DNA from 3 places in the Leisingera sp. M523 genome. Region 3 is predicted to be linked to each of the others. Evidence: riboswitches for the same ligand, from Rfam matches in the RefSeq annotation. Region 3 holds a riboswitch; each other region holds the start of a gene.

The links. A riboswitch is a leader RNA that binds a small molecule or an ion and turns the genes downstream of it on or off. The one in region 3 is predicted to bind cobalamin.
Region 1: another riboswitch for cobalamin. It lies ahead of K3557_RS15240 (hypothetical protein); the one in region 3 lies ahead of K3557_RS03715 (ABC transporter substrate-binding protein).
Region 2: another riboswitch for cobalamin. It lies ahead of K3557_RS12810 (DUF1636 domain-containing protein); the one in region 3 lies ahead of K3557_RS03715 (ABC transporter substrate-binding protein).

What each region holds. Positions count from the first base shown of each region.
Region 1 covers NZ_CP081036.1:3,084,611-3,094,961, forward strand. Annotated here, with positions in the region: gene K3557_RS15215 (5'-nucleotidase C-terminal domain-containing protein) at 1-448, opposite strand, end outside; gene nudC (NAD(+) diphosphatase) at 785-1,771, shown strand; gene K3557_RS15225 (SRPBCC family protein) at 1,829-2,296, shown strand; gene K3557_RS15230 (serine aminopeptidase domain-containing protein) at 2,322-3,200, opposite strand; gene K3557_RS15235 (TetR/AcrR family transcriptional regulator) at 3,285-3,875, shown strand; cobalamin riboswitch at 3,894-4,116, shown strand; gene K3557_RS15240 (hypothetical protein) at 4,226-4,630, shown strand; gene K3557_RS15245 (hypothetical protein) at 4,776-5,165, shown strand; gene K3557_RS15250 (protein-tyrosine phosphatase family protein) at 5,184-5,732, opposite strand; gene K3557_RS15255 (DNA polymerase III subunit gamma/tau) at 5,928-7,742, shown strand; gene K3557_RS15260 (DUF6998 domain-containing protein) at 7,735-8,205, shown strand; gene K3557_RS15265 (YbaB/EbfC family nucleoid-associated protein) at 8,277-8,621, shown strand; gene K3557_RS15270 (GNAT family N-acetyltransferase) at 8,684-9,175, opposite strand; gene recR (recombination mediator RecR) at 9,359-9,958, shown strand; gene ltaE (low-specificity L-threonine aldolase) at 10,040-10,351, opposite strand, start outside.
Region 2 covers NZ_CP081036.1:2,589,564-2,599,914, forward strand. Annotated here, with positions in the region: gene K3557_RS12785 (imelysin family protein) at 1-514, shown strand, start outside; gene K3557_RS12790 (DUF1513 domain-containing protein) at 516-1,595, shown strand; gene K3557_RS12795 (DeoR/GlpR family DNA-binding transcription regulator) at 1,735-2,520, shown strand; gene glpD (glycerol-3-phosphate dehydrogenase) at 2,513-4,090, shown strand; gene cobO (cob(I)yrinic acid a,c-diamide adenosyltransferase) at 4,280-4,915, opposite strand; cobalamin riboswitch at 4,967-5,171, shown strand; gene K3557_RS12810 (DUF1636 domain-containing protein) at 5,267-5,677, shown strand; gene cobW (cobalamin biosynthesis protein CobW) at 5,680-6,714, shown strand; gene cobN (cobaltochelatase subunit CobN) at 6,872-10,117, shown strand; gene cobG (precorrin-3B synthase) at 10,114-10,351, shown strand, end outside.
Region 3 covers NZ_CP081036.1:781,190-791,540, forward strand. Annotated here, with positions in the region: gene K3557_RS03700 (glycine betaine/L-proline ABC transporter ATP-binding protein) at 1-798, opposite strand, end outside; gene K3557_RS03705 (ABC transporter substrate-binding protein) at 905-1,852, opposite strand; gene K3557_RS03710 (DeoR/GlpR family DNA-binding transcription regulator) at 2,062-2,841, shown strand; cobalamin riboswitch at 2,951-3,144, shown strand; gene K3557_RS03715 (ABC transporter substrate-binding protein) at 3,286-4,296, shown strand; gene K3557_RS03720 (iron ABC transporter permease) at 4,293-5,342, shown strand; gene K3557_RS03725 (ABC transporter ATP-binding protein) at 5,339-6,100, shown strand; gene K3557_RS03730 (class I adenylate-forming enzyme family protein) at 6,289-7,785, opposite strand; gene sauS (acylating sulfoacetaldehyde dehydrogenase) at 7,782-9,203, opposite strand; gene K3557_RS03740 (tripartite tricarboxylate transporter substrate binding protein) at 9,272-10,231, opposite strand; gene K3557_RS03745 (tripartite tricarboxylate transporter TctB family protein) at 10,285-10,351, opposite strand, start outside.

The sequences.
Region 1 (10,351 bases), 1.8 Mb from region 3:
CCCAGGGTACAAATGGCAGCCGAAGATCCGGCTGCCGCGCCGTCAGGCTTGAGCACAGCACCGGACATGGCACGTCTTTCAGAACGCCTGCCAGCGCCTCCAGGCCGAAATCAAAGTCATGATTGCCAAGTCCAACGGCATCATATTTCAAAAACCGGAATGCGCGCGCCAATGGATGGGGGCCTTTGGCGCCCGGCACGATGTCCCCCAGCGGCGACCCCTGGAAGCCGTCGCCGTTATCGACCAGAAGGCAGGCCGCGCCCAGGCGGTCAGCCTCAGCCCGCGCGCGGTTGATCAAGGTGGCAGCGCGGGACAGGCCGATAGCCCCGTCCGGGCGGTCGGCATAATAATCATGGCTCAGCAGATTGCAGTGCAGGTCCGTAGTGGCCAGCACGTGCAGCAGCCCGGTGGTGGCCCGGGATTGCGAGGCGCGCGCCCCGCTTGTCATGTCCGATATTCCGCTGACACTGCCTGCTGCCGCTCCTTCCCGCACCATTTGGTGCCGTTCTTGTTTTGCGGCTATTTGAATCAGCGTTTTAACGATTTGCAAAGAACCCTTTTTGCTGCATTTGATTTTTTCCTGCTGCCGAGGCTTCAAAGGGGCCGGCGCGCCCTGCCCAGCAGTGAAAAGCCGCAATTCCCACCCGCCAGGTGTGGCGGTGCAGTGACAGGCAAGCGCAGATCGCTGCCGATTGCTGGCAACGCCTGCGGCACGCTGCCATGGATGGCGCTATTTCATCCATGGCACCCAAAAGAAACCGCAGCCAGCCAAAGGAGAGCCGCAATGAAACACGCAGAACAAGTGACATTCGGCGGCGGCGGCGGGCTGGAGCGGGCGGCCCATCTGCGTACGGATACCGCAGCGCTGGAAGCGGCCTGGATCAGCCCGGAGGCCCAGGTGCTGCTGATGTGGCGCGGCAAGCCGCTGACCCGGCGCGAAACAGATGCGCATCTGCCCTGCGGGCTGGGCTGGACCGATCCGGCGCATCCGCTGGCCGCTGGCTGCAAGGATGCCGCATTGTTTCTTGGCCTGGCACCCGGCGGCGCGCCATGTTTTGCCTGTGATATCAGCGGCTGGCAGCCCGAAATCCTGGATCAGGAAGCGCTCAGCAGTTTTGCCGATGCCAGCGAGCAGCAGCACCCTGATCTGCCCGCGTCCCAAGTCTTTGCCGAGCTGCGCCGGGTGATGACCCGCCTCACACCGCTGGAGGCGGAACTGGCTGCCACTGCCAAGGCGCTGCTGGCCTGGCACCGCAGCCACCGGTTTTGCGCAGCTTGCGGCGCGCCCAGCGATTTGGCGCAGGCAGGCTGGCAGCGGATCTGCCCCGCCTGCAAGGCACCTCATTTCCCACGCACCGACCCGGTGGTGATCATGCTGATCACCCATGGCGATGCTGTGCTGATGGGCCGGTCCCCCGGCTGGCCCGAGGGGATGTATTCGCTGCTGGCAGGTTTTGTCGAACCGGGTGAGACGCTGGAAGCAGCCGTGCGCCGCGAAACTTTTGAAGAAACCGGCGTGCAGGTCGGGCGGGTCAGCTACCTGTCGAGCCAGCCCTGGGCCTTTCCGATGTCGCTGATGTTCGGCTGCGCGGGCGAGGCGCTGAGCACGGAGATCACCATCGACCCGGCTGAGATCGAAGACGCGCTGTGGGTCAGCCGCCAGGACATGATGACGGTCTTTGCCGGCGAACACCCGGTTCTAAAGCCGTCACGTCAGGGGGCAATTGCGCATTTTCTGCTCAAGAACTGGCTTGCGGACACCCTGGACTAAATAGCATATTGCCGAAAACGGCGCGCCGGCACGGCAGCGCAACCAAAGCAGGCGCGCATGGAATTTCAAAGCAAAGAAGATATCGAAGCCCCGATTGCCGACGTCTTTGGCGCGGTCTCCGATTTCGGACTGCTGGAGCGCTCGGCCCTGCGGCGCGGCATCGACGTGCAGCGGACCGGCGACACCGCCCATCCGGAAAACGGCCTGGCCTGGGATATCGGCTTTCGGTTTCGCGGCAAGCAGCGCGACATCAGGCTGACGCTGGCGTCTTATACCCCGGTCACCGGGCTGGCGCTGACCGGCAGCGGCAGCGGCCTGGACGGCCAGCTTGAGGTTGAGCTGCTGGCGCTGTCGCCGCGGCGGACCCGGATGTCGGTGCAATTGAAGCTGGCGCCGACCACCCTGACCGGCCGGCTGCTGGTGCAATCGCTGAAACTGGCCCGCAGCAACCTCACCCGCCGGTTCAAGCTGCGGCTGGCCGACTATGCCCGGATCACCGAGGAACGGCTGAACCGCTCCGCCTGATCCCAAGGTTTGGCGGGGCGCCGTGCTATTGCGGCGGCAGCAGCCGCGGCCACAGGGCCGCATTGGCGCGGGCAAAGGCGCCCAGGTGGCCAATCTTCTGCACGCCCGCCTCCTGCGGCACCAGCACAGTCCGCCGCTGCGGCACATCGCCAAAGACGTCCCCCAGCCGCCAAACGGCCGCGGGCGGCACAACGCCGTCATCCGCCATCGCATACAAATCCACCGGCACGCCGGTGCCTGCCCATTTGGGCCGCGGCAAGGCCAAGCCGGTTTCCGGCAGGTAGCTGCCGGGCGTGGTGCACCAGCGCCGCCACTGCCAGTACACTCCGGCAGGCAAATCGGCCCCGAACCCCACCGCGCGCCCGGGCAGATAGCCCAAGGCACGGACCAATGGCGGCACATGGCCGAACCAGAAAGCCAGCGCCAGCGCGCGGTAGGGCCAGGGATGATCGTGGTGATGCACCAAGCCGCCCGCAACCACGATCATGCGGGCGACGTCCTTCAGGCCATCCTGCAGGGGCATCAGCATTGCCCCCAGAGAATGGCCGATCACCCACAACGGCACGCCCGCATAGTGCCGTTGCAGTTCGGCCCTGGCGGCTGGCTGATCTTCCAGCGCCCATTGAACCATTGTTACGTCGGAATGGCGCGGATGGCCCCGCGCCGAGTCTCCGAAATCCCGGTAGTCATAGGTCAGGCAGGCCACTTGCTGCTCTGCTGCCAGCCAGCGCGCGAAATGCCGGTAAAAGCGCTGCGGCACCCCGGTTGCGCCATTCAGCACCACTGCTGCCCGCGCCGGCCCCGCAGGGTGGTACAGCCGCCCGGCCAGCATGTGGGTGCCAGATGCAAACCGCAGGGCCTCCTCGCGGATAACCGCGTTATGTTCTGCGCTTTTGTCCAGCATGGCAGCCTCCTGAGTCGTTTGACCTAGACCGATTGGTCTAATTCATCTCTGGACCAATCGGTCCAATGCTGTCAAGTTGCCGCCATGAATGACGTAACGACAGCCAAGGCAGGCGGGACCAGCCTGCCCCCAACCCGCGAGCGGCTGATCCGCGCCGCCGTCGGCCTGTTCCGCAACAAGGGCTACAGCGGCACCGGGCTGGCGGAACTGCTGGCTGAGGCGGGGGCGCCCAAGGGCTCGCTTTATCACCATTTCCCCAGTGGCAAATCCGATCTGGCCCTGGCCGCAGCGGATTGGGCGTCAGGGCAGATGCTGCTGCTGATAGAGGCATCTTTCACCCCGGCGCCCACCTTTCGGGAGGGGGCCAAGACGGTCTGTTACAAACTCGCCAAGCTGTTTGACAAACAAGGAAAATGGAGCGGCTGCCCGGTTTCGGCTACCCTGTTCGAAGGGCCGGAGAACGAGGCGTTCCACCAGCACGCCGCGCATCTGTTCGAGGGCTGGATTACTGAAACCACCCGCCACGCCCGCCGCCTGGGCCTGCCCGAACCTGAGGCCCGCGCGGCGGCGGAGAATTTCTACATCCTGCTGCAGGGCGGCTGGCAGCTGGCCCGGGTGCGGCGCGACTCGGATGTGATCCGGGGGCTGTATTTGCAGATGCAGAAAAACAATTGACGACTCGGGCACCCAACCGCTACCGCTTGTGCTGATGGTTCCCGTGCCACAGAATCTTGTGTCCGGGATGAAAAGGGAACACGGTGCGGCCTGCGCAAGCTGGCCCAGTCCGAGACTGCCCCCGCAACTGTAAGCGGCGAGCGACCCCGATAGAGCCACTGGCCCTCGAAACGAGGCCGGGAAGGATCGGGAAAGCATCGACCCGCAAGTCAGGAGACCTGCCATCAGACGTGTAACTCGAACCCGGGCGGGGTGTCCGGACAGGGTCTGATGGCTGCGGCGGCTGTGATCCGTCTTTCATCCGGTCTCTTGTCCCCATGACCCCCGTGCCACGCGCGGAGGGCGCAGATATGATGTGGACCGACCAGACGCATTTCTATGCGGCAACAGATTGCAAGTATTTGGGGCGCCCCTGCCCCGCGGCACAGCGGATGATCACCAAACTGGCCGAGGCGATGACCAAGGCAAAACCGCTGACGCAAGACGATTTCGAGATCACCGGCACCACCGCACTGGACGGCTGCCCGCGCAGCTGCCCGGCGCAGTTTGCCGCCGGCCACGACCGGATCCGGCTGTATTGCGGTGTCGGTGAAGAGGCGCCGCGCGAGGGGCTGGACCGCTTTGCCGATGCCATCCTCAGCCGCGACGGCACCGGTTTTGCGGCCTCGAAACTGGACGCCCGCCCCTGCGCGCTGATGGAGGCGCTGCCGAAAACGGTGAACGCGCGGGAAGCAGAGCGGATGATGGCACTGTGATCCGCAACCCGAACGGGCTGGTGCGGTTCCCTGCGGCCCGAAACATATCCGGCTGACAGAAATGTGTTCGGCATCAGGCTGGCCCGTCTGCCTGATCGGCTCTAGGCAATTCCCGGTATTCAGACTTTATGCAAGGGGATTGCCAATGTTTAAGACCTTTCTGCCGGCCTGTGCTGTCATGAGTGCCTGCGCAACATTTGCCGCCGCCGAACAGCCGCTGTCCACCGGAGAGATCATGGACCTGCTGACCGGGAAAACGATTGAAGGGCTGCATTTCGAGAGCCATACCCGCCAGTATTTCTCGGAGTCCGGACTGACGCTCTGGATCAAGCAAGGCGACGCCGCCCCTTCGGAAGCACGTTATAAAATCGAAGACGGCCAGTACTGCTCCAGCTGGTCCGGATTATGGAACACACCGGAATGGGGCTACTATGCCATTGTGAAAGATGCGGAGCAGGGGCTTTACTATTTTCATGGTGAAAACTTCCGGGCGCCTTTTATCATCGGTAGAGGTTTTGATCTGAGCTTCGACTAGCCCCAGTGGCGGCGCTGGTCACCGCCCGGCAGCCTGCGCACCGGCACAGGCCCAATCCAGCTGCTCCTCCGTCTCGACCGCGCAGGGCCGTACCGCCCGCAGCCGGATCAGCGCCTGCGCCGGGGCTTCGCCGCATTCGATCATCAGCCGCAGCACCGCCATGCCGGAGCGCCCGCAGCCGCCCCTGCAATGCACCAGCACCCGGCCGCCGCCGGACAGTGCTTGCCGTGCAGACCGGCTGGCCGCCGCCCATTTCACCGCCACAGCGGGCGGCGGCACCTGGAAATCCGGCACCGGCAGGTGCAGCCAGCGGCAGGCCATGCTTTGAATATCAATCCCCAGCCGCGGCACCCCGGCTGCTGCATGCTCGGCCTCGGTGGTCATTGAGATGACCAGCCCCGGCCTCCACTGATAGATCTGGATCAGGTCATTGCGGTAATCGCCTCCCGCCCCGGGCAGCGGGCATAGCGCCAGAATACCGCCGCCTGCTGACAGTGCGTGGATGGTCAGGCCTGCCGGCGCCGCGCCGTCCTGCGCCGCAGGTTCCGGGATATCCTCAGTTCGCATACCGCCTCCTTAGCCGCTGCGTTCCTGCATTTCCCCCGCAGTCCCCTGCCTTCGCAGCCTAAGCGTTAAGCAGGCAATCCCAAAGCTCTTTTGCGGCCCCGGGACGGCCCCATCGGCGGTGGACGAACGGGCTGCGCTTCAATACCCTGCGCGGAACGCGAAACACCCCGCATCCCGAATCCGGCACGAGACATCATGAACGATACCCCCAGCGGCACCTCCGGCGCATCCGGCCAATCCCAATACCAGGTTCTGGCGCGTAAATACCGGCCCGAAACCTTTGCCGATCTGGTGGGGCAGGACGCCATGGTGCGGACGCTGAAAAACGCCTTTGCCGCTGACCGGATTGCCCAGGCCTTTATTATGACCGGCATCCGCGGCACCGGTAAAACCACCACCGCGCGGATTATCGCCAAGGGCATGAACTGCATCGGTGCGGACGGCCAGGGCGGCCCCACCACTGATCCGTGCGGCCAGTGCGAGCATTGCACCGCGATCATGGAAGGCCGCCATGTCGATGTGATGGAGATGGACGCGGCGTCGCGCACCGGCGTCAACGACATCCGCGAGATCATCGACAGCGTGCAGTACCGCGCCGCCTCGGCCCGCTACAAGATCTACATCATTGACGAAGTCCACATGCTGTCGACCAGCGCCTTCAATGCGCTGCTGAAGACGCTGGAGGAACCGCCCGCGCATGTGAAGTTCATCTTTGCCACCACCGAGATCCGCAAGGTGCCGGTGACGGTGCTGTCGCGCTGCCAGCGGTTTGATCTGCGCCGCATTGAACCCGAAGTGATGATCGCGCTGCTGCAAAAGATTGCCGGCGCTGAAAACGCCCGGATCGCCGAGGATGCGCTGGCGCTGATCACCCGCGCCGCCGAAGGTTCCGCCCGCGACGCGACCTCACTGCTGGATCAGGCGATTTCCCATGGCGCCGGAGAGACCACCGCCGACCAGGTGCGCGCTATGCTGGGCCTTGCTGACCGGGGCCGGGTTCTGGATCTGATGGACATGATCCTGCGCGGCGATGCGGCGGCGGCGCTGACTGAACTCAGCGGCCAGTATGCCGAGGGCGCCGACCCGCTGGCGGTGCTGCGCGATCTGGCCGAGATCACCCATTGGGTCTCGGTGGTGAAGATCACGCCGGATGCCGCCGAAGACCCCACCGTCAGCCCAGATGAACGCGCCCGCGGCAGGGCAATGGCGGATGCGCTGGCGATGCGCGTCCTCACCCGGATGTGGCAAATGCTGCTGAAAGCGCTGGAGGAAGTCGCCGCTGCCCCCAATGCGATGATGGCCGCCGAGATGGCGGTGATCCGCCTGACCCATGTGGCCGACCTGCCCAGCCCCGAAGAACTGATCCGTAAGCTGCAGGACACCCCGCCGCCGCCGCCGAATGGCCCTGGCGGCGGAGTGCCTATGCAGGGCATGGGCGGCCCGGCTCTGGGCGGCGGAGGCGGCAACGCGCCCGCCGGTTATGGCGGCCAACCTGGTCCCGCAGGCGGCGCGCCGGTGGCGCATGGCGGCGGCGGCACTATGGCGGCACTGGCGCCGCAGGTCAGCTCAGCACTGGCGCGCTATCCGTCCTTTGAACATGTGGTCGAGCTGATCCGCACCAACCGCGATGTGAAACTGCTGGTCGAGGTCGAGGGCGGCGTGCGTCTGGTCTCCTACCAGCCGGGACGGATCGAATTCACCCCGTCCTCGCAGGCGCCGCGCGATTTGGCGGCGCGGCTTGGCACGGCGCTGCAAAACTGGACCGGTGCGCGCTGGGTGGTGTCGATCGCGCCCGACGGCGACGCGGCCACCATTGCCGAAGTCCGAGACGCAGCTGAAAACGCCCTGCGCGAGAAAGCCGCCGCCCATCCGCTGGTGCAGGCGGTGCTGGAAAGCTTCCCCAAGGCAAAGATCAAACGCATCCGCACCGCGCAGGAGCTGGCCGCAGAAGTCGCCGCCGAGGCCCTGCCCGAGGTGGAGGATGAATGGGACCCGTTCGAGGATGGGTGATATCCCTAAAGTTCGCTCTCAGTCCGAAATTCTTTCTGACGTGAAGTCCTTAGCCATTGAATATTATCGAAATTTTAACAAGCCGCTTGGCGTGACTGGTGAAATTGCAGAAGTAGAGGCCGCCCAGGCACTTGCGCTTGGACTGGCAGAAGCCCGCAGTCCTGGCTTTGACGCCGTTAGGACCTGCAACGGCAGGCATCAAACAATTCAGATCAAAGGGCGATGGAAAGCTGACGGAAAAAATTGGGGCAGGGTCTCTTCAATCAACACAAACCATGACTTTGATTTTGCCATGCTTGTTTTGATGCACAAGGGGTACGAGCTTTATGGCATTTGGGAAGCCCCGAAGGAAAAAGTTCGTGAGTTTCTAGACAGGCCTGGGTCCAAGGCCAGAAATTCCAGACGCTCAATGTCAGTTTCCCAGTTCATTTCTATCGGCACCAGGGTTTGGCCGAGAGAGTAACCTCTCCCCTCTTGTTTCGCAGCCCCGCGGCCCGTATCTGTGCCCCGAACCGGAATCTCAGGAGATGACAGATGCTCAAAGGCCTCGGCGGCCTTGGCGATATGGCCAAGATGATGAAATCGGCACAGGAACTGCAGGGCAAAATGGCCCAGATGCAGGAAGAGCTGCACAATGTGATGGTAACGGGCGAGGCCGGCGCCGGCCTGGTCAAGGCCACGGCGTCCGCCAAGGGTGACCTCAAAGGCCTGGATATTGACCCGTCGATCTTCAATGGCGATGACAAGGAAGTGGTCGAGGACCTGATCCTGGCCGCGATCAAGGACGCCCAGGCCAAGGCTGCGGAAAAAGCGCAGGAAGAGATGGCCAAGCTGACCGAAAGCATGGGTCTGCCCAAGGACATCAAGCTGCCGTTCTAAGCGCTGCCAGCTTTACCGATCTAAAGGCGGCCCGTCAGGAGCCGCCTTTTTCTTTGCCTCGTTCAAGCTGTTTCCAATCGGAATTTCAGAAAACGCTGCCCCTCATGCAGCACTTCATCGGTTTGCACCGCGCCCAGCCGCACCAGCGGCCGCAGATGGTGCCGCGTCGGCGGCAGCAGGAAAGTCACATGAGGGATGCGCGGATCGAGGCGGGCAAACGCCAGCGCTTGCCGGGCAATGGCCGGGCCCAGCCCAAAACAGCCGGGCCGCAATACCAGCCCAAAATCCCATTCCTCGCCCTCTTTCTGAAACCCGCCCCAGCCAAGATATTGACCTTTCTGCACAAACGCCCAATGACCCAGGCCATCCCTTTGCCAGCAGTTCTCCTTGGCGGTAACAAAGGCTCTGGCAGTTTCTTCGTCCCAGGGGCCTGTCAGCAGCGGCATATGCTCTGCCATCCGCGGATCTGACATGTGGCGGGCAATCTCCTGCGGCGCGATCCCGGTCAGCCGGGCAAAACGCACCGGGTGCTGGGTGTTGTCCTGCCGTCCCATTGCCGCCCCTTTTCCTTCCTGCGCAAGATGTGCTGAAACAGATACGCCCTGCCGCCCGCCAGCTCAATTGCCCTTACCCTGGCAGGTGCCGAGGCAAAACAAACCCTGAACATTTTGCAGCCCTGCCCTTGCGCTTTCCTGCTGCAATCAGCCTATATGGCACAGCACACAAAGGCCCGGGGCATGATCAGAAATTCCACCAGCGATATCGAAGACCTGATTGCCCTGATGGCCAAGCTGCCGGGGCTCGGCCCGCGGTCCGCCCGCCGGGCGGTGCTGCATCTGATCCGCAAGCGGGCGCTGCTGCTGACGCCCCTGGCCGATGTGATGACCGAGGTCGCCGCCACCGCGCGCGAATGCCTCAACTGCGGCAATATCGGCACCAGCGAGATCTGCCCGCTTTGCACCGACCCGGAACGCGCCAATGGCGAGCTGTGCGTGGTCGAGGATGTGGCCGACCTTTGGGCGATGGAGCGCTCAGGCGATTTCAAGGGCCGCTACCACGTGCTGGGCGGCACCCTGTCGGCGCTGGACGCGGTGGGGCCGGAAGATCTGCGTATCCCGCGGCTCGCGGACCGGGTTGCAACCGAAGGTATCAGCGAGGTGATCCTAGCGCTGAACGCCACCATCGACGGCCAGACCACGGCGCATTACATCGCCGACCAGCTGCAGGGGCAGGTCAGGCTCACCTCGCTGGCGCAGGGCGTGCCAATCGGCGGTGAGCTGGACTATCTGGATGACGGCACGATCTCTGCAGCGCTCAGGGCGCGGAAGGAAATCTGACGGTGCAGCCGGGCGCAAAATTCTTCAAAGAATTTTGGCCGGAAAATTCGAATTTTCCGGAGCCACGCCCGCCATTGTTTTTCAGCCGTAGAAACTCTTTAACCCTTGCACCGCGCGGTCCAAGGCGCCGTTATCCACATCTTTGTGCAGCACCATGCGGATGGCGCCGGAACTGCCGCCACCGATTACAACGCCCTCAGATGCCAAATGCATCCGCAAGGCATCATTGCGCCCTTCCTTCGGCGTGAAGAACACCATGTTGGTGGCCTGGGAAACCTCCCCTGCCCCCAAACCGCGCAGCACATCCGCCAGTTCCGCCGCGCGGTCATGGTCCTGCGCCAGCCGCTCCACGTTGTGCTCCAGCGCGTAAAGCGCCGCCGCCGCCAGCACGCC
Region 2 (10,351 bases), 1.8 Mb from region 3:
CATCGCGGCCACGGCTCAATCCATCAACACGGACTGGGAACAGAACTACGCCGCCGAAATGCACAGCCCCGCGGACCGCTACCAAAGTGACGAGGAAATCACTCAGGAACTGCTCAAGGCGCTCAGCACAGGGCTGCAAGTACTGGACGACATGCGCCTGGGCCGCCCGCTCGGCACCTTTGACCGCCCGCGCCCCAACCGCGCCGAGGCCCGCCGTTCGGGGCGCAGCCTACGCCATGTGCTGGTTTCGCTGAACGCGCTGGAGCCATTGGCCCTGGCGCTGACAGACAGCCGCGCGGATCTGCAATCCAAGATCACTGCCGGTTTTGCTAAAGCCCGCAAGAAGGCCGGGACCCTGAACGATCCGGTCTTTGCCGGCGTGGCGGATCCCGCCAGCCGCTTCCGCATCGAATCCCTGCAGCAGGAGATCATAAACCTGCGCGCGCTGGTGTCCGGGGAACTGGGTCCGGCCCTGGGTGTTGCGGCTGGCTTCAATTCCCTGGACGGCGATTGATATGGCCACCCGCCGCGGATTTTTGGCCGGTCTTCTGGCCACAGGCCTGGCCCCGCAGGCCAGTTGGGCCAACGCCGGCAGCCCCGCTTTTCTGTCTGCCGGCAAGGACGCCAGCGGCACCTTCCTGCTAGCGGGTCTTACAGAAAACGGCGAAATCCTGTTCCGCCACCCTTTGCCGGCCCGCGGCCATGCCGCCGCGGCGCATCCGGTCCGGCCCGAAGCCGTGGCATTCGCCCGCCGCCCCGGCCGCTTTGCCGATGTGATTGACTGCCGCACGGGCACCGCCCTCGCCCGGCTGGAGCCGCCTGCGGGGCATCATTTCTATGGCCACGGCACATTCTCCCCCGATGGCAGCCGCCTGTTCACCACCGAAAACGATTTCGGGAATGCACGCGGTGTGATCGGCGTTTGGGATGCAACGGACGGCTACAAGCGCATTGCCGCCTTCGCCTCCGGCGGCATTGGCCCGCACGATATGCTGCTGCGCCGGGACGCGCCGGGACTGGTCATCGCCAATGGCGGCATTGAGACCCACCCCGATAGCGGCCGCGCCAAACTGAACCTTCCGGACATGCGCCCGAACCTCAGTTACTTGGGCTTTGACGGCACCCTGCAGGCGCAAATGGAACTGCCGCAAGAGCTGCATCTGAATTCCATCCGTCACCTTGCCATGCGTGCCGACGGCACCGTTGGTTTTGCCATGCAATGGCAGGGGGATCCGGGCGAAGCCCTGCCTATCGTGGGCCTGCACCAGCCCGGCAGCACGCCCCGCCTGATGGCCGATGGCGACCCGCGGGTGCTGAACCTCAATGGCTATGGCGGCTCCATCGCTTTCTCAGCGGACGGAGCGCAGATCGGTGTCACCTCTCCGCGCGGCGGGGTGCTGCAGGTGATGGATACCGGAACCGGGGATCTGCTGCAGGAGCACCGCATGACGGATGTCTGCGGCCTTGTAATGTCCGATGCCGGCTTTACCGCAAGCACCGGCAGCGGGCAGTTTTTCGGGGTTTCAGCATCCGGCAAACACCCGCTGCACCGGTCGGATCTGGCCTGGGACAATCACCTGATCCCGCTCACCTGAGAAGACACAGCCTGGCAGCAGTCCCGGCGTGTCCGCAACCGCGTGCCGTTTCGTTTTGTGTATCGTCGAACTCATAACGAAAACACAAGGTGACATTCCATCCGTACTCCGCTATGGAATCGCGGTGAAAGGAAAGCAAATGGATGCCACGGCCCGTCAGAACGAAATCATCACCTTGCTGAACCGGCAGGACCGGGTCGAGGTTGACGACCTGTCCCAGCGCTTTGGCGTATCTTTACAGACGGTCCGCGCAGACCTGCGCGACCTGTCTGCGCGCGGCGCCTTGTCCCGCGTGCATGGCGGTGCCGTCCGGATAAGCTCTGCCGCCAGCCAGGGATACGAGGACCGGCGCAAACTGAACGCAGGCAACAAGCTGGCGATGGCGGCGCTGGCGGCTGAGCTGATCCCAGACAATTGCTCCCTCACCCTCAACATCGGCACCTCAACCGAGCAGGTGGCGCGGGCGCTTTCCGGCCACAGCGGCCTCACTGTGATTTCCAACAATATCAACATTATCAACCTGATGATGGGCGGCCAGGCCAAGGAATTGATCCTGGCCGGCGGCACAGTGCGGCAAAGCGACGGCGCTATTGTGGGCGAGGACGCGGTTGAATTCCTGTCCCGCTACAAGGTCGATTTCGCCGTCATCGGCGCCTCGGCTCTGGATCCCGACGGCGCCGTGATGGACCACGACGCCCGCGAGGTTTCGGTTGCCCGCGCGATCCTGAAAAACGCCCGCCAGCGTGTGCTGGTCTGCGACGGCAGCAAGTTCGCCCGCTCTGCTCCGGTGCGGATCTGCGATGTGGCAGAGCTGGACGTGGTGATCACCGACCGCCCCGTTCCCAATGAGTTTGCCGAGGCGGCGCAGGCCGCAGGCACCCGGATCCTGACCGCAGGACAAAACGAAAGCAGCGAAAATGACTGACACGCCTGTTACGGACCTTTTCATCATCGGCGGCGGCATCAACGGCTGCGGCATCGCCCGCGACGCGGCGGGCCGCGGCCTGTCGGTGACACTGGCAGAGATGAACGATCTGGCCTCCGCCACCTCCTCTGCCTCGACCAAACTGTTCCACGGCGGCTTGCGCTATCTGGAATACTTTGAATTCCGCCTGGTGCGTGAGGCGCTGATCGAACGCGAGGTGCTGCTGAAGGCGATGCCGCACATCTCCTGGCCGATGCGGTTTGTGCTGCCGTTCCACAAGGACATGCGCTTTGACAGCGAAACACCGACGTCGAAACTGCTTACCACCTTCATGCCCTGGACCCGCGGCCGCCGCCCCGCCTGGCTGATCCGGCTGGGGCTGTTTCTGTATGACAGCCTGGGCAAACGCGGCATCCTGCCTGGCACGGCGAAACTGGACCTGTCGCACGATCCCGCAGGCAGGCCGCTGAAGGACAAGTTTCAGACCGCGTTCGAATACTCCGACTGCTGGATTGAGGACGCCCGTCTTGTGGTGCTGAACGCCCGCGATGCACAGGCGCGCGGCGCCGAAATCCTAACCCGGACCGAGGTTCTGTCAGCCCAGCGCCACTCTGATCACTGGGTTGTCACCGTGAAGGATCACGCCACTGGCGAGGAGAAGGAACACCGGGCCAAGATGCTGGTCAATGCAGGCGGACCCTGGGTTGCCGACGTGCTGAAGCAAAAACTGGGCCAGAACAGCCGCGAAAACGTCCGCCTGGTGCGCGGCAGCCATATCGTGGTGCCAAAACTGTTCGACCATGACCGCTGCTATTTCTTTCAGGGCACCGACGGGCGGATCATTTTTGCCATTCCTTACGAGCAGGATTTCACCCTGATCGGCACAACGGACGCCGACCATCCGGATCCGGTGACCAAACCGCATTGCACGGAGGCCGAGCAGGATTATCTAATTGATTTTGCATCTCAATACTTCGAACAGCCACTGAAGCGCGCGGATATCGCCTGGACCTATTCCGGCGTCCGCCCGCTGTATGACGACGGGGCCAGTTCGGCCACCGCGGCCACCCGCGAATATGTGCTGACGCTGGATCAAGCACAGGCGCCGCTGCTGAATGTCTTTGGCGGCAAGATCACCACCTACCGCAAGCTGGCCGAGGCCGCGCTGGCGAAAATCGGCAAGGTTTTCCCGCAATTGCCGTCGGACTGGACCGCAGGCGTGGCCCTGCCCGGCGGTGATTTTGCGGTGGCGGATGTGGAGACGCTAAAAGCCAAGCTGGCAGCGGACTATCCGTTCCTGAGCGCCTATTGGGCCGCCCGGCTGATCCGCGCCTACGGGCTGGAGTCCTGGGAGGTGCTGGGCGATACCAAATCCGCCGCTGATCTGGGCCAGGATTTCGGCGCAACAATCACCGCACGGGAACTCGACTGGGCAATTGCCCGCGAGTGGGTGCGTTCAGGCGACGACTACCTGTGGCGCCGCACTAAATTGGGTTTGCGCCTGGATGAAGGCCAGCGCGCAGCGGTCGATGCCTATATCAGCGAGAAGGCCGCCCGGCTGGCAGCTTAATTCCGCATGCGCTAACAGTCCGGACTTCAAAGGCCGGGGCACTCCCGCCCCTTTTCAATGAACCAGAGGTTCCCTGAAAAGCGTTGGGCCGGGCGGGGGCGCTGCCGAAGGCAGCGCCCCCGCCCCCCGGCGATTTGCGAAGCAAAGCGCAAAACCTCAAGCCCGCTCAATACTGCAGCCTGAAAGGGATTAAAACTCCACCCCCTTCTGCGCTTTCACACCGGCGCGGAACGGGTGCTTGATCTGCCCCATCTCGGTCACCAGATCGGCAATCTCGATCAGCTCTTCCTTGGCGTTGCGGCCTGTCAGAACCACATGGGTCATCGGCGGTTTCTGCTCCACCAGGAACTCAAGCACCTCCTCAAGATCCAGATAGTCATAGCGCAGCGCGATGTTGATCTCATCCAGCAGCACCATGGTGTTGCGCTCATCCAGGATCATCTCCTTGGCCTTCTCCCAGCCCTTCTGCGCGGCGGCAATGTCGCGGGCCTTGTCCTGTGTCTCCCAGGTAAAGCCTTCGCCCATCGCGTAGAACTGGCAGAGATCGCTGAAGTTCTCCTCGATCAGCGTGCGTTCGCCGGTCTGCCAGGCGCCCTTTATGAACTGAACCACGGCGGACGGCATCCCATGCGCGATGCAGCGCATGATCATCCCGAACCCGGAGGAGGATTTGCCCTTGCCCGGTCCGGTGTGGACGATAATCAGTCCCTTCTCGCCCTCCTTGGTCTTCATCATCCGGTCGCGCGCGGCCTTTTTCTTGGCCATCTTGGACGTATGACGGGCGGCTTCTTCTTCTGAGATGCCGGTTTCAGACTTTTCGCTCATTGGGGGCTCTCCAGCTGTTTGACCCATGTCTTGACAAAGAAGGGCACGATAGCGCAAGGGGGTTCAGCTGGTTCCTGTGAAAACAGGCGAAGAGGGAATGTGAAGGCTTTCGGGCCGAAGCACAGCCGCCCCCGCGACCGTGACCGGATGAGGCCGCCATGCCACTGGGTGATCCCCGGGAAGGCAGGATGGCCGGCAAGGCCCTGCGCCTTGGCATCCGCAAGCCGGGAGACCTGCCAGCGAAGGAGAGATCAACGGGCAGACGGGGTGTTCTGCGACCGGGTAAGGGGCTCGCACGACTGGCCCCTTTTCGGCCATCCCGCACGCCCTGCCGCGACAGGAGACGCGCCAATGGCTGACGACATGGCAGGCCAATCTGCCAGCACCCCGGGACCGGTCACGCTGACCGTATGCCTCACCTGCCGCCGCGAGGGCACCGACCCCGAGGCCGCCCGCCCCGGTGCCATCCTGCACGCAGCCCTGGAAGAGGCCGGAATGCCCGAAGGCGTCCGTCTGCGTGGCGTCGAATGCCTGTCGTCGTGCAAGCGCGGCTGCGCTGTTGCACTGATCGGCGGCGCGGAACGCTGGACCTATGTCTACGGCGACCTCGACCCGGACCAGCATGTCCCCGAAATTCTGGAAGGCGCGGCGGCTTATGCCGGCACCGCTGACGGCGTCGTACCCTGGCGCCAGCGCCCGCAAACCTTCCGCAAGCAATCTGTTGCCCGCATCCCGCCGGCCAAGTTCTTCTCCGAGGAGTAATCATGAGCGATCTCAACAAGATCCCCGTCACTGTCATCACCGGCTTTCTGGGCGCTGGCAAAACCACGCTGATCCGCCACCTGATGCAAAACCCGCAGGGCAAGCGTCTGGCCGTGGTCGTGAACGAATTCGGCACCGCCGGTGTGGACGGCGACATCCTGAAATCCTGCGCCGATGACAACTGCCCGGCGGAAAACATCATGGAGCTGGCCAACGGCTGCATCTGCTGCACCGTGGCCGATGACTTCATCCCCACCATCGAACAGCTGATGGCCCTGCCCGAAAAACCGGACCATATCGTGATTGAGACCTCCGGCCTGGCCCTGCCGAAACCGCTGCTGAAAGCCTTTGACTGGCCCGCAATCCGCTCCCGCATCACCGTCGACGGGGTGATTGCCCTGGCGGACGCCGAGGCCGTGGCCAAGGGCCAGTTCGCCCCCGATCTGGACGCCGTGCAGGCCCAGCGCGAGGCGGACGACAGCATCGACCATGAAACGCCCCTGTCCGAAGTGTTCGAAGACCAGATCTCCTGCGCTGACATCGTTCTGCTGTCCAAGGCCGATCTGGCCGGCGACGAAGGCGTCGAAAAAGCCCGCGCGGTGATCGAGGCCGAAGCGCCGCGCAAGCTGCCGATCCTGCCGATGAGCGAAGGCGTCATCGACCCGCGCATCATCCTGGGCCTGGGCGCCGCTGCCGAGGATGATCTGGACGCCCGCCCCAGCCACCACGACGGCCACCACGACCACGAGCATGACGATTTTGAAAGCATCGTTGTCGAAATGGGCGAAGTATCCGACCCGGAAGCGCTGCAAAATGCCATCGTGAAACTCGCCCGCGAGCGCAACATCCTGCGCGTCAAAGGCTATGTGGCGGTGGAAGGAAAGCCGATGCGGATGCTGGTACAAGCCGTGGGCGAGCGCCTGCGCGCCCAATACGATCAGCCCTGGGGCGCGCAGCCGCGCAAAACCGCCCTGGTGGTCATTGCCGAGCATGACGACATCGACGCCCCGGCCATCCGCGCCGCACTGGGCGCCTGAAGCTATGCGGGTTTGGCGCATCATTTCAGATGACACCGCCCGGCCGCAGGCCGGGCTGCGCCCGACCCTCCCCACGGGAGGGCGCATTCGCACCCTCCCAGGCTTGGGCGCAGCCCTCAGAGCGCCCGCCGCCTGCCAGACAACAAAGGCCTGATCCATGCACGTCGTCTTCCGCGAAAGCCACGGCCTTGATGAGACCGATACCCCGCAGGATCTCGGGCAGACGCCCGGCGATCTTGTGGTGCTGTCGTTTTCCGACAGCGACCTCGGCGCTTTTGCGGCGGGCTGGCATCGCGCGGACGGCAGGCTGCCCTCCTTGCGCGTCGCCAATCTGGTCGCGCTCAAGCACCCGCTCTCGGTCGACGTCTACGCGGAACAGACACTTGAAGGCGCCAAAGGCATCCTGGTCCGCCTGATCGGCGGTGAAAGCTATTGGCCTTATGGCCTCGCCACCCTGCAGGACCTCGCCCGCCGCAAGGGCATTGCCCTGGCGATCCTGCCTGCTGACGGGCGCGAGGATGCAAGGCTGGATGAGCTGTCCACCCTGCCCGTCTCCACCCTGCGCCGCCTGCAGGCCTTGTGCGACGCCGGCGGCGCCGTTGCCGCCCAGGCCGCCCTCGCCCAGCTGTCGCTCGCTGCGGGCCTCTATGCCGGCCCTGTGCTGGGCCTCAAATCCATGCCGCAGCATGGGCTTTATGACCCGGCCAAAGGCGTGCTGGCGGATCTGCCCGCGCAAGACAAACCGCTGGTGCTGGTCAGCTTCTACCGCTCCTACCTCACCGCCGCCGACACCGGTCCAGTCGATGCGCTGATTGCTGAGCTGCGCGCCCGCGGATACGCCGCCTATGGCCTCTTTGCCGCCAGCCTCAAGGCCCCCGCCGCCGCTGACTGGCTGCGCGAAACTCTCCCCGCGCTGTCCCCTGCCGCCATCATCAACGCCACCGCGTTTTCGGCCCAAGGCACCGACGGCAGCGCCTCGCCGCTCAGCACCACCGGCTGCCCGGTGTTCCAGGTCGCCCTCTCCACCGCCCGCCGCAAAGACTGGGCCGAGGCCGACCGGGGGTTGTCGCCCGCCGACCTCGCCATGCATGTCGTGCTGCCCGAAGTCGACGGTCGCATCTTCGCAGGCGTTGTCAGCTTCAAATCCCCGGGCCGGAAAGACCCGGACCTGCAGTATTCCCGCTTTGCCCACCGCGCCGATGCGGATCGCGTCAAAGCCGCTGTTGACCGCGTCGACGGCTGGCTGCGCCTTGGCACACTGCCCAACGCAGACAAACGCCTTGCCCTGATCCTCTCCACCTATCCCGGCCGCGACCACAACCTTGCCCATGCCGTCGGCCTCGACGCGCTGGCCTCTTGTGACGAGATCCTGCGCGAATTGTGGGACCAGGGCTATACGGTTGAGCCGCAGGAAAACACCGGCCTGCGGCTGATGGATGAGACCCTCAGCGTCCCACTGGAAGACTACCGCGCAGCCCTCGCCAGCCTGCCGCAAGACCTGCAAAACACCCTGACAGAGGCCTGGGGCGCCCCGGACGAAGACGCAGACTGCCGTGATGGTGCCTTTCATTTCAAGGCCCTGCGCGCAGGCAAGGCCCTGATCGCGCTGCAACCCGAACGCGGCGAAGTCAAAACCCGCGTCGATGATTACCACGATCTCGACCGCACCCCGCGCCACGCCTATGTAGCGTTTTACCTGTGGCTGCGCACCCAGTCCGATGCCCTTGTCCACATCGGTGCCCATGGCACGCTGGAATGGCTGCCGGGCAAGGCGGTGGCGCTGTCGGGCGCTTGCTGGCCCGAGGTTCTGACCGGCCCGCTGCCTGTCGCCTACCCCTTCATCGTCAACGATCCGGGCGAAGCCGCCCAGGCCAAGCGCCGCATCGGCGCCATCACCCTCGGCCACCTGCCGCCACCCTTGGCGCAGACCAGCCTGCCCGACGGGATGGCCCGGCTGGAAAGCCTGCTGGATGAGTATTCCACCGCCGACGGCCTGGACCCGGCCCGCCGCGACCGGCTGATCGGTGACATCCGCGCCGAGGCGCAAGGCACCGGCGTCGAGGCTGACCTTGGCCTCACCCCCGGCACCTCCCCCGCCGAGGCGATCACCCGCATCGACGCCTTTGTTTGCGACATCAAGGAAAGCCAGTACGGAGAGGGGCTGCATATCTTCGGCACCGGCCAATGCGGGGCTGAGGAACGCGCAGGGCTGATCACCGCCCTCGATGGCCGGATCGTGACGCCCGGCCCCTCCGGCTCGCCATTCCGGGGCCGCTCGGACGTGATCCCAACAGGGCGCAACCTTTTTACCACCGACCCGCGGGCGGTGCCGTCGCGGGCGGCGCATGCGCAAGGGGTCAAACTGGCGGAAGAGCTGCTGCGCCGCCACCTTCAGGACCACGGCGACTGGCCCAAGGGCCTGGTGATCGACCTCTGGGGCTCCGCCACCATGCGCACCGCCGGCGAGGAATTTGCCATGGCGCTGCACCTCGCAGGGCTCGCCCCGAAATGGGACGAAAACTCCGAGCGCGTCTCCGGCTTCGACGTGCTGCCGCTCTCGATGCTGCACCGCCCGCGCATCGACGTGACACTGCGCGTCTCCGGCCTGTTCCGCGACGTGTTCCCGGGGCTGGCGCAGATGTTCGAAACTGCTGCCGCCGCCCTCGCCCAGCGCGAGGAAGCGCAAACGGACAACCCCTATCTCACCGAGATCCCCCGCGTTTTTGGTCCAAAACCGGGCCAGTACGGCCTCTCGATGAACCCGCATCTGGACGACTACTCAGACGAGGCCCGCGCTGCCGCAGGCGAGGCCTGGCTCAACGCCTCCTCCCACGCCATCGACGCCAAGGGCACCATCACCGATGCCCGCGAAGCGCTGGAAACAAGACTGCATAGCGCCGACAGTTTTGTTCACCTGCAGGACCTGCCGGAAACCGACCTGCTGGTCGCGTCGGACTATGCCGCGCATGAGGCTGGATTTGCCGCCGCCATGGCCCGCATCGGCCAGACAGCGCCCGCCCTCTACCACATGGACGCGACCCGCCCGGACAAGCCGCAGGCGCGCAGCTTGGGCGAAGAAATCGCCCGCGTCACCCGCGCCCGCGCCGCCAACCCGGACTGGGCGACCTCAATGATGAACCACGGCTTCCGTGGCGGCGCCGAGATCGCCGCCACGCTGGACCACATGGCCGCCTTTGCGCATCTGGCACAGGTGGTGCAGCCGCATCTGTTTGACCTCTATTTCGAGGCCACGCTGGGCCGCGACGATCTGGTGGCGTTCATGGAGCGCGAAAACCCCGCCGCTCTTCAGGCGATGCGCGACCGCTTCCGTGCCCTGTTCGACGCGGGCCTCTGGAGCACCCGGCGCAACTCGATCATGGCCGGTCTGGAGGGCGCCGCATGAGTGCTGCACCCGAACCCAAAGTCTACGGCTGGTGCCCCGGTGCCTTGCGCCCGATGATGTCCGGCGACGGTCTGGTGGTGCGGGTGCGCGCGCCAATGGGTAAACTTTCCGCAACCCAGGCGCGCGGTGTGGCAAGACTTTCGCAAGAGTTCGGCAACGGCCTGCTGGATATTTCCGCCCGCGCCAACCTGCAGATGCGCGGCATCCGCGAAGACGGTCACGCAGAGCTGATCG
Region 3 (10,351 bases):
GCGGGTGAATTCAGCGACATAATCCGTGGCCGGGTTCAGCACCAGTTCCTCGGGCGTGGCTATCTGGATGATTTCACCGTCCTTCATGATGGCGATACGGTCGGCCAGGCGCACGGCTTCCTCAAAGTCGTGGGTGATAAACACGATGGTTTTGTGCAAGCGGGCTTGCAGGCGCAGGAACTCGTCCTGCATCTCGCGGCGGATCAGCGGGTCTAGCGCCGAGAACGGTTCGTCCAGAAACCACAGATCCGGTTCCGTCACCAGCGAGCGGGCGATGCCGACGCGCTGCTGCTGGCCGCCGGACAGCTCGCGCGGGTAATAATCCTCGCGGCCCTTGAGGCCGACCAGCTCCACCACCTCGCGGGCCTTGGCCTCAGCCTCGGCTTTGGGGGCGGCCTGAACTGTCAGCGGGAACTTCACGTTCTGCAGGACGGTCAGATGCGGCAGCAGGGCAAAGTGCTGGAACACCATGCCCATCTTGTGGCGGCGGATTTCGATCATTTCACGCGCGCTGGCGGTCAGCAGATCCACGCCGTCAAACAGCACCTGGCCGCCGGTCGGCTCGATCAGCCGCGACAGGCAGCGCACCAGAGTGGATTTGCCGGACCCGGACAGCCCCATGATGATAAATATCTCGCCTTCGGCAATGTCGATGCGGGCATCGCGCACAGCACCGATAATACCCGCCTTGCGGATCTCCGCGCCGCTGGGGGACGGGTTGCCGTTCAAAAACGCCGTGGTATTGGCGCCATACAGCTTCCAGATATTGCGGCAGGAGAGTTTGGTCTTGGGGGTCATCAATGCGGTTCCTGAACCGGTCCGCGGAATGCGGCCGGGTTGATTGACGGGGCAGGGGAAAAGGCCGGGGCTGCCTGAGAGCGTGCAGCAGCCCCGGGGAGTGAGATCAGTTGCTGATCCAACCGGACCAGCGGTCCTTGTTTGCGGCCATCCAATCCGACACCACTGTATCGATATCAACGCCGTCCAGATCAGCCTTGCCGACCATGGCGCTCATCTCTTCGTTGGTAATCTGGTAGGACTGCACGATCTGATAGGCGCCCGGCCATTTTTCCGGCAGCCCTGCCCAAGCGGCTTTCCAGATCGGGCCGCGCGGTTTGCCGCAATCATAGGCCAGATCCGGGTTCACCCCCGCCGCAGGATCGGTGTAGCATTCCGCGGAATAGGGCGGGAACTCCACGAATTCACCGTCGTATTTGGCCGGCGCCCAGTGCGGCACATATACCCACAGGACAATCGGGTCCTGGCGCTGATAGGCGGATTCAAGTTCGGCAAACAGTGCGGCGTCGGTGCCTGCGTGAACCACTTCAAATTCCAGCTCCAGCGCCTCGACGCGTTCTTCGTCAAAACCGCCCCAGGTGACTGGGCCGCCGACATAGCGCCCGTAGGGAGAGGTTTCCGCCGTTGCGAATTCCTCGGCACAGTCCTTCAGCGCCTGCCAGTCGGGCAGGCCGGGGCAGCGGTCTTTCATATAGGCGGGGTACCACCATTCCTCGATCGCCATCAGTCCGGTTTCGCCGGCATTGACAACTTTGCCCGAGGCTGTCGCGTCGTCCAGCGCCTCGCGCCCGGTGGTCTCCCAGATTTCCATCGCCAGATGCAGATCGCCGGTCTTCAGCCCGGCAAACTGCGCGATATAGTCTGCCTGGACATATTCGATGTTATACCCTGCCTCCTGCAGGATGCTGCCCATGATCTTGGTGTTGATCAACTGGCCGGACCAGTCGTGCAAAGTCAGTTTGATCGGGTCGGAGGACTCGGCGGCCCAGGCGGATGAAGCGGAAACGGCGGCTGTCAGCGCCACGGCTCCCAAAGCGTTGAAGTTTCTCAGCATAAGGAATTCCCTGATATGTGGCATTTTGTGCGATTCTTGGCGTCGCCTGTTATGATGGTGCGGCGATTGTGCCGATCAGTCAATAAAAAACCACAATAAACCACAATTCCTTCGAGGAAAGCGGGTTTTGAGGCGGACAGGCGCGGTATCCGAGGGTTCATGTGTTGTTTTTTGTGGCTTTCTGGCGTAGCAACACAACAGGAGGCCCAATGACCAAAAGCCGCAAAACCACCAATCAGCGCGAAGAAGAAATCCTGCGGGCGCTGCAACAGGCAGGCGGGTCCTGCCGGGTCAGCTATCTGGCCGGCAGGCTGGGCGTGTCCAATGAAACCATCCGGCGCAATATCCGCACGCTGGAGGATGCCCAGGCGGTCCGCAAGGTGCACGGCGGGGTGCATCTGGTTGAAGATGTGAACGAGCTGCCGCTGCAAAGCCGGATGGACACACACGCCTCAGAAAAGCAGCGTCTGGCCATCGAGGTTGCCAAGACCATCAGCGACGGGGATTCGGTCTTTTTGGATGTCGGCTCCACCACCGCCTATGTAGCGCAGGAGCTGCGGCAGCGGTCAAACCTCTTTGTGGTGACCAATTCCGTGCTGGTGGCCCATGCGCTGGCCTCGCGCAACAACAACCGGGTGTTTCTGGCGGGCGGCGAGCTGCGCCCGCATGACGGCGGTGCCTTCGGGGCCGAAGCGCTGGATCTGGTGCGGCGGCTGAACGTGCAGTTTGCCATCTTTTCGGCCGGGGCGATCAATGCCGAACTGGGCTTCATGCTGCATGATCTCGAAGAGGCTAACCTGGCCCGTGTCGCGGCGGCCAATGCGCAGGTCCGGATTGTTGTGGCCGATCATGACAAGTTCAACAAGCGCGCACCGGTGTCGGTCGGCAAGGATACAAAATTCGAGGTCTTCTATACGGACGCACAGCCGCCGCAGGCCATCAAGGACATGCTCAAGGCGATGGATACTGATCTGATCGTGGTCGAATAACCGGGCAGGGCCGTCATCCGGACAAGACGCGGCCCAGTTGCTCTGGCTGCGCCCGGTTTGCAGAATTCCCTCTGCATCAAAACTTTTTCTTGCCGCAACGAAAGGGATGCGCTACCCGCGCATTACCGGTCCCGAAAGGGCTAAGAGGGAATCCGCGGTGCCTGCCGGCGCCAAACGGAACTGCCCCCGCAACTGTAGGCGGCGAGAGCTGTGCCATGACGTCACTGGGCCAAAACGGTCCGGGAAGACGGCACAGTCATTGACCCGCCAGTCAGGAGACCTGCCGGTGAAAACCGAAAGACACCGGGCGGGGTTGTCCGGGGAGGTTGCCGGTAAGATGCGCCGCCGTTTTCCGGTGCCGCAAGCGGGGGCCAGACCCTCAGCCTTACCGGTCAATGCCCTTTCACCCGTTCTCCGGTCATTGACACATGGAGATCGAATATCATGTTTTTGCGTTCCGGCCTGATCGGCCTTTCCTTCATCGCTGCCGCACAGGCTGCGGCGGCCAGCGAAACCTTTCCGCTGACCATAGAAAACTGCGGCCAGTCGGTCACCTTCGAGGCGCCGGCAGCGTCTTCGGTAACGGTTGGCCAGGCGGCGACCGAAGTGCTTTACGCGCTGGGGCTGGGCGATAAGGTGCTGGGCACCTCGGTCTGGTTCAACGACGTGCTGCCCGAATACGCAGACATGAATGCCAAGATCGACCGTCTGGCCGACAACGACCCAAGCTTTGAAAGCGTGGTCGCCAAACGCCCCGGTCTGGTGGCAGCGCAGTACGAATGGCACGTCGGCCCGGAAGGCGTCGTTGCCAAGCGCGAGCAGTTTCATGACCTCGGCATTCCGACCTATGTGATGCCCGCCGATTGCGTCGGCAAAGACAACACCACCGGCGGCGACGGCACCCGCACGCAGATGTTCACCACCGGCAGCCTGTATCAGGGGATCGAGGAACTGGCGGCGATTTTTGGCGAGGCTGAAAAGGGCGCCGAACTGGTCGCCGATTACAAGGCGCGCGAGGCTGCGGCGGTTGCCAAGGCGCAGCAGGTCGCGCTGGAAGATGCCTCTGCCGTGTTCTGGTTCTCGTCGCCTGAGATGGAAAGCGACCCGTTTGTGGCCGGCCAGAAGGGCGCGCCGGGTTACATGATGCAGCAGCTGGGCCTGCGTAATGTCGTTGAGACCGACGAGGAATGGCCAACGGTCGGCTGGGAGACCATCGCCAAGGCCAATCCGACGGTGATTGTGATTGCCCGCATGGACCGCCGCCGCTTTGCCGCGGATGACTATGAAAAGAAGCTGGACTTCCTGCGCAATGATCCGGTGGCGAGCCAGATGGATGCAGTCAAGAACAACCGCATCGTTGTGATGGACGCCCAGGCGATGGATGCCACCATCCGTGCCATTCCGGCGCTGGAGGATCTGGCTGCTGAACTCAGCGTGATCGGCACCAGCCAGTGAGTGCAGCCGCTGCAATCACATGGCAGGGCGTCAAGGGCGCGTGCCTGGCCTTGCCGGTGCTGATTGCGGCGGTTCTGGCAGGCGCAATGATCGGGGAAACGGCGCTTGCGCCTGACCTTGTGCTGTCGGTTCTGGCCAATAAGCTGGCCGGGGCAGCGCTGCCGGTTGATCCGATAGATCAAGGCATTATCTGGAGCTACCGGCTGCCGCGGGCGCTGGTGGCGGGGGCCTGCGGGGCGGCGCTGGCGGTGGCGGGCGTGGTGCTGCAGGCGTTGCTGCGCAATGCGCTGGCAGATCCCTATATCCTGGGCATTTCCGCCGGCGCCTCGACCGGGGCGGTTGCGGTGACCATTGCAGGGCTTGGCGGCGGTGCGCTGTCGTTGTCCTTTGGCGCTTTTAACGGCGCGCTGCTGGCCTTTGGCTTTGTTGCCGTGCTGGCCCGGGCCGCCGGGGCCGGCGGCAGCCGCGCTGCGGCAGCGCAAATTGTGCTGGCCGGCATTGCAGGCTCGCAGCTGTTCAACGCGCTGACTGCTTTTATCATCGCCAAATCCGCCAACGCCGATCAGGCCCGCGGCATCATGTTCTGGCTGATGGGCAATATGGGCGGCGTGCGCTGGCCGGATGTGTGGCTGGCAGTGCCGCTGGCGCTGGCGGGCTGGGTCGTCTGCCGGTTCCATGCGCGGGCGCTGGATGCCTTTACCTTTGGCACCGATTCAGCAGCCTCGCTGGGCATTCCGGTGCGGCGGGTGCAAGTTATCCTGATCTTTGCCACCGCGCTGACCACAGCGGTGATGGTGTCCATCGTTGGCTCGATCGGCTTTGTCGGCCTGGTGATCCCGCATGCGGCGCGGTTCCTGGTTGGTCCCGGGCATCGCAGGCTGATGCCGGCCGCGGCGCTGACCGGGGCGGTGTTCCTGATTGGCGCAGACATCGTGTCCCGGATCATAATCCCTGGCCAGGTGCTGCCCATCGGCGTTGTCACAGCCCTGATCGGGGCGCCGTCCTTTGCGGTGATCCTGGTGCGCGGAAGAAGGGCTGCGCGATGAAGATCGAAGCCCGCAGCCTGTCTTACTCCATCCGCGGCAAGCTGCTGTTGTCTGATGTCTCATTGACGGTGCAGCCGGGTGAGACCCTGGCGCTGGTCGGTCCGAACGGGTCCGGGAAATCCACGCTGATGCGGCTGCTGGCGGGGTTGGCACGCCCATCGCATGGCGAGGTTCTGCTGGCGGAAAAACCCTTGGCACAGCTAACCCGCAGAGAGGTCGCCCAGCGGACCGCGATTGTCGAACAGCAGGCCGATACTGCCGAGCGCATCACCGCACGGTCGGTGGTGGAACTGGGGCGGACGCCCTGGCTGTCAGCGTTAAGACCCTGGAGCGGCGAAGACGGCCTGCATGTTGAAAACGCACTGAGGACAGTGGAAATGGAGGGCTTTTCCAGCCGCGAATGGGCCACATTGTCCGGCGGCGAACAGCAGCGGCTGCACATCGCCCGCGCCCTTGCGCAGCGGCCCGGGCTGCTGCTGCTGGACGAACCGACAAACCACTTGGATATCCATCACCAGCTGTCGATCCTGAATTGCATCCGGAACCTGAAGGTGACCACCGTCGTGGCACTGCACGATCTGAATCAGGCGCTGATGTGCGACCGGGTGGCGGTGCTGTCGGGCGGACGCCTGGTGGCGCTGGGCACCCCGCAGAAAGCACTGAACCCGGATACGGTATCGGAAATTTTCGGGATCAAGGCCCGCTGGATCCGTGACGCGGACGGGGCAGAACCGTTTTTGTCCTTTCATCTGGCGTGAGCGGTTGCGATGCCGCACTCCCGCCCGTTGCCGGATCTCCTGACGGAGACCCCGCGCCCGTTGGGCCCGGCGCCGCGCTGCCGCGCGGCGGACCGGTCAGCACTGCTGACCGGATGTTTCGCGCGCGAAACATTGAGGCAGAAAAACTGACCTTCTTATCATCTTGCGGGCGAGGGATGTTGGGGAGTTCAGCTGTTGGTGATCTCCCCAAGGATTTTGTTGCGCTGGATCTTTCCTGACGGCCCTTTGGGCAGGTCCGGCAGGATGTGGATCTCGTCCGGCGATTTGAACCGGCCCAGTACGGACTGGCAGATTTCGATCAGCTCCAGCGGTGTCAGGGTGGAGCCGTCGCGGATTTTGACCGCGGCCTCGACCGTTTCACCGTAGCTTTTGCAGGGGCGGGCAAAAGCGGCGGCCTCGATCACGTCGGGGTGCGAATAAAGCGCCTCGTCAATCTCGCGCGGTGCGATGTTTTCGCCGCCTTTGATGATCAGCTCTTTCAAGCGGCCAGTCACGAAGACATAGCCGTCTCCGTCGATGCGCCCCAGATCACCGGTCCGCAGCCAGCCGTCCGCGGTGAAGGTGCCCGCCGTGGCCTCCGGGTTGTTCAGGTATTCCAGCATCACGTTGGGGCCGCGCACGGCCAGTTCGCCCTCGGTGCCATCGGTGACCGGCTGCTGGTTTGCATCCAGGACGGCGATGCCGTTGCCATAGGCGATGCCGGGGGAGCCGATCTTGCGGGTGCCTGGAGGCAGGGGATTGGACAGGATCTGCGCGGCGGTTTCCGTCAGGCCCATGGTCTCGATGATGGGGATGCCGAACCGGTCCTCAAACGCGCGCTGCACGTCCGGAGCCAGCGCCGAAGACGCGGAGCGGCCAAAGCGCAGGCGCGCCCTGGTGCTGTCAACGGGATCAAGCTCTGAGTGCAGCAGATGCGATATGATGGTCGGCACCACCGAAAACCACGTGGCCTTGGACCAGCCCGCATGCGCCCAGAAGCGGCTGGCCGAGAAACGCTCGCACATGGCCAGCGAGCCGCCGGAAATCAGCGTGCCCATCACCGTCACGCACAACCCGTTGATATGGTAGACTGGCAGCACGCACAGACCGCGGTCCTGCGGTGTCAGCTCATGCGCGATGGCCGTGGTCCAGCCGCCGGCCAGCAGGCTGGCGTGGCTGTGCACCACCCCCTTGGGCTGCCCGGTGGTGCCGGAGGTATACATCAGCAAAGCGTGGTCACCGGCAGAGAGCGGGTGCAGCTCTGCCGGTGGCCCGCCAGTTACTGCCTGCCTGTCCAATGGGGAGAGGATGGACAGGTCGGCAGTCTGCGCGAACAGGTCTGTCTGGCTGTCATGCACAAAGGCAAAGCGGGCGCCGCTGTGCTGCAGGGCGTAGGCGACGGCGCTGTTGCCCGCGACCAGGTTAATCATGGTGGCGCGGAAGCCGCCGTAGAGCACCCCGAACAGGCATTCGAGGGCCTCGCGCCCGTTTGGATGCAGGATGGCGATGCTCTCGCCCTTGGCGATGCCCATCGCGGTCAGCGAACGGGCGATGGCCTCAGCCGTGCTGTGCAGTTCTTGCCAGCTGAGATCCGGCGCGCCATCGGGGAAGACAAAACCGGTGCCGCCGTCCTTGGCGCGTTTGTCCAGCCAGTCGCGGATGGTTCCTTTGGGCGGTTCCATCATTGGCCCGCCTCCGCCCAATAGCTGGCAAAGATGTCGTCCAATGCCGGTTCGCGAGGTGCGATTTCGCGCACGATCTTGGTGGTTTGCACGAAATGCCGCCAATGGAGGTTGGTGTCGATCGAATTGCCGCCCCAGCTGCCGCATCCCATCGACAGCGAAAACGGCATCCCATTGGTGAATGCGCCGCCGGTGGCAAAAGTATGGGCCTGATTGACGATCACCCGGCAGGCGGGCATCTCGCGACCCAACTCAATGGCGCGGGTGTCCTGGCTTGTGTGGATGCCGATGGAATGGCCGCCGCCCTGGTGATCCAGAATCCGGGCGGCGATGGCTTTGGCATCCGCGAAATCGGCGGCGCGGTAGACCGCCAGAATGCGGCTCAGCTTTTCGCCGGACAGCGGGTGATCCGGGCCGATGCCCTTGGTCTCCACCGCCAGGAATTTGGTGCCTTCCGGGACCTGGCCGGCCATGTCCAGTGCCGCCAGCATCTTGTCCGCGTCCTGTGCAATGACTTCGCGGTTCAGGTGGCCGTCGGGCCAAAGTTTGGCGATGATGCCGTCTGAGTCAGCCTCGGAGATCAGCGCGCCGCCTTCCTGGGCCAATGCGGCGATAAACCGGTCGTAAACAGCGTCCACCACCACAACCGAATTCTCCGAGGAGCAGGAGGTGGCGTTATCGAACGTCTTGGAGGCGGTGATCTTTGCTGCCGCGCTAGCCAGATCAGCGGTCTCGTCCACGATCACCGACACATTGCCGGCCCCCACGGCCACGGCAGGGGTGCCGCAGGACTGGGCGCGGTGGACGTTGTTCTGGCTGCCGGTGCAGATTACCCGGTCGGCGGTCTCCATCAGCGCCTGGGTCTTGGCCTTGGAGCCGGGTGCAGGGATCATCTGCACCAGATCCGGGTCCAGCCCGAGCTTGGCGAATTCGGCGTGAATATAGGAGAGCAGCAATTCGCAGGAGGCGACGCCCTTGGGCGAGGGGGCCACGACAATGGCATTGCCGCCTTTCAGCGCGTTGATGATGTTGTTGGCAGGCGTCGCTGCCGGGTTTGTCGAGGGAACCACGGCGCCGATCACGCCGATGGGGCGCATGATCTCGGTGATGCCGGTCGCGGGATCATCGCTGATGATGCCCTGGGTCTGAACGCCTGCAATGTCGCGGAGCAGGCCCAGGGTTTTGCGGTGGTTCTTGGTGATCTTGTCAGGCACGTTGCCCAGGCCGGTGGATTCAACGGCAAGCTTGGCCAGGGACCGGTTGCGGGCGGGTTCCATGATAGCCCAGCCTGCCGCCAAGGCTGCCTTGTCATACAGCGCCTGGCTGCCGCGGGCCTCGAATGCCTTTTGTGCGGTGCGTGCGCGCGCCACGATCTGTTCCACCTCGGCGATGCCAGAGGCGAGTGCGTCCTGAGCGGTCATGTCTTTCCTCGATTGATTGTCCGGGGCAGGGGCGCTGCCCCGGAGGGTTTCGGCCTGGGGGCGCGGGATCAGAGCCCGGCCAGAAGTTCCTTGAGCGTCTGTTCGCGGGCGGCCCACATCGCCTTGACCTCCTCACGGGTCATGATGTGCATGGGCGAGCCGCCGGCCTGCATCTTCTTGGCCACGCGGGGGTTCGCGAACATCTCGGGCACGGTAGCGGCGAGTTCGTCGATCACCTCTTGCGGGGTGCCTTTGGGCACCATCACACCGCGGAAATTGACCGAGGAATTGTCGACGTCCAGCCCCTGCTCCTGCATGGTGGGCACGTCAGGCAGGAACTCCGAGCGCTGCAGGTCCGCCACGCCAAGAATCCTTACGTTGCCCGCCTCCTGCGCACGGAAGGCGTCAGACAGGTTGTTTACCCCGCCCATGACCTCACCGGCGATAACGGCCTTCATCGCTGCGGCACCGCCGCCCTTGGTCGGGATATAGGCCATTTTGACCCCAGCGGCCTTTTCGATCTGCAGCGCGGCGATGTGGTGGCCCACAAACAGGCCCGCGCCGGAGAAGGTCAGCTTGCCTGGGTTTTCCGTGGCATGGGCAACCACATCTGCCATCGAGGTGAAGGGGCTGTCGGCGGCGACAACAAACACAGCCGGGTCGGCGCCCCAGTTGGCGATAGGTTCAAAGCTGTCGGAGGAATACTGCACGCCGCCCTTGATCGACTGGGCGATGAAGTGGGGCACGTTGTAGGCGGCCAGCGTGTAGCCATCCGGATCCGCTTGCGTCGCAAACCAGTTCCAGCCAACACGGCCACCGGCACCCGGCTTGTTGATGATGGCGATGGGCATCCCCAGCGCATCTTCGTTACCCGCGGTCATGGTCACGATGCGGGCCTGAAAATCAGTTGCACCGCCTGCGCCGTAAGAGACCATCATCATGATCGGGCGTTCCGGGTAATCCTCGGCCAAGGCGGCTCCGCCCAGGCCCATCAGCGCCATGGCAGCGCCTGTAATCAGTTTCTTCATTTTCTTCTCCTCCCTTATGATTTCGCTTACATTTCCGGGCCGCGTTCAAACGGTCAGAACAGAATTTCACGTGGCGTGTAGACGCTCAGCAGCAGCGCAAAGAGCCCGTACATCACGGCA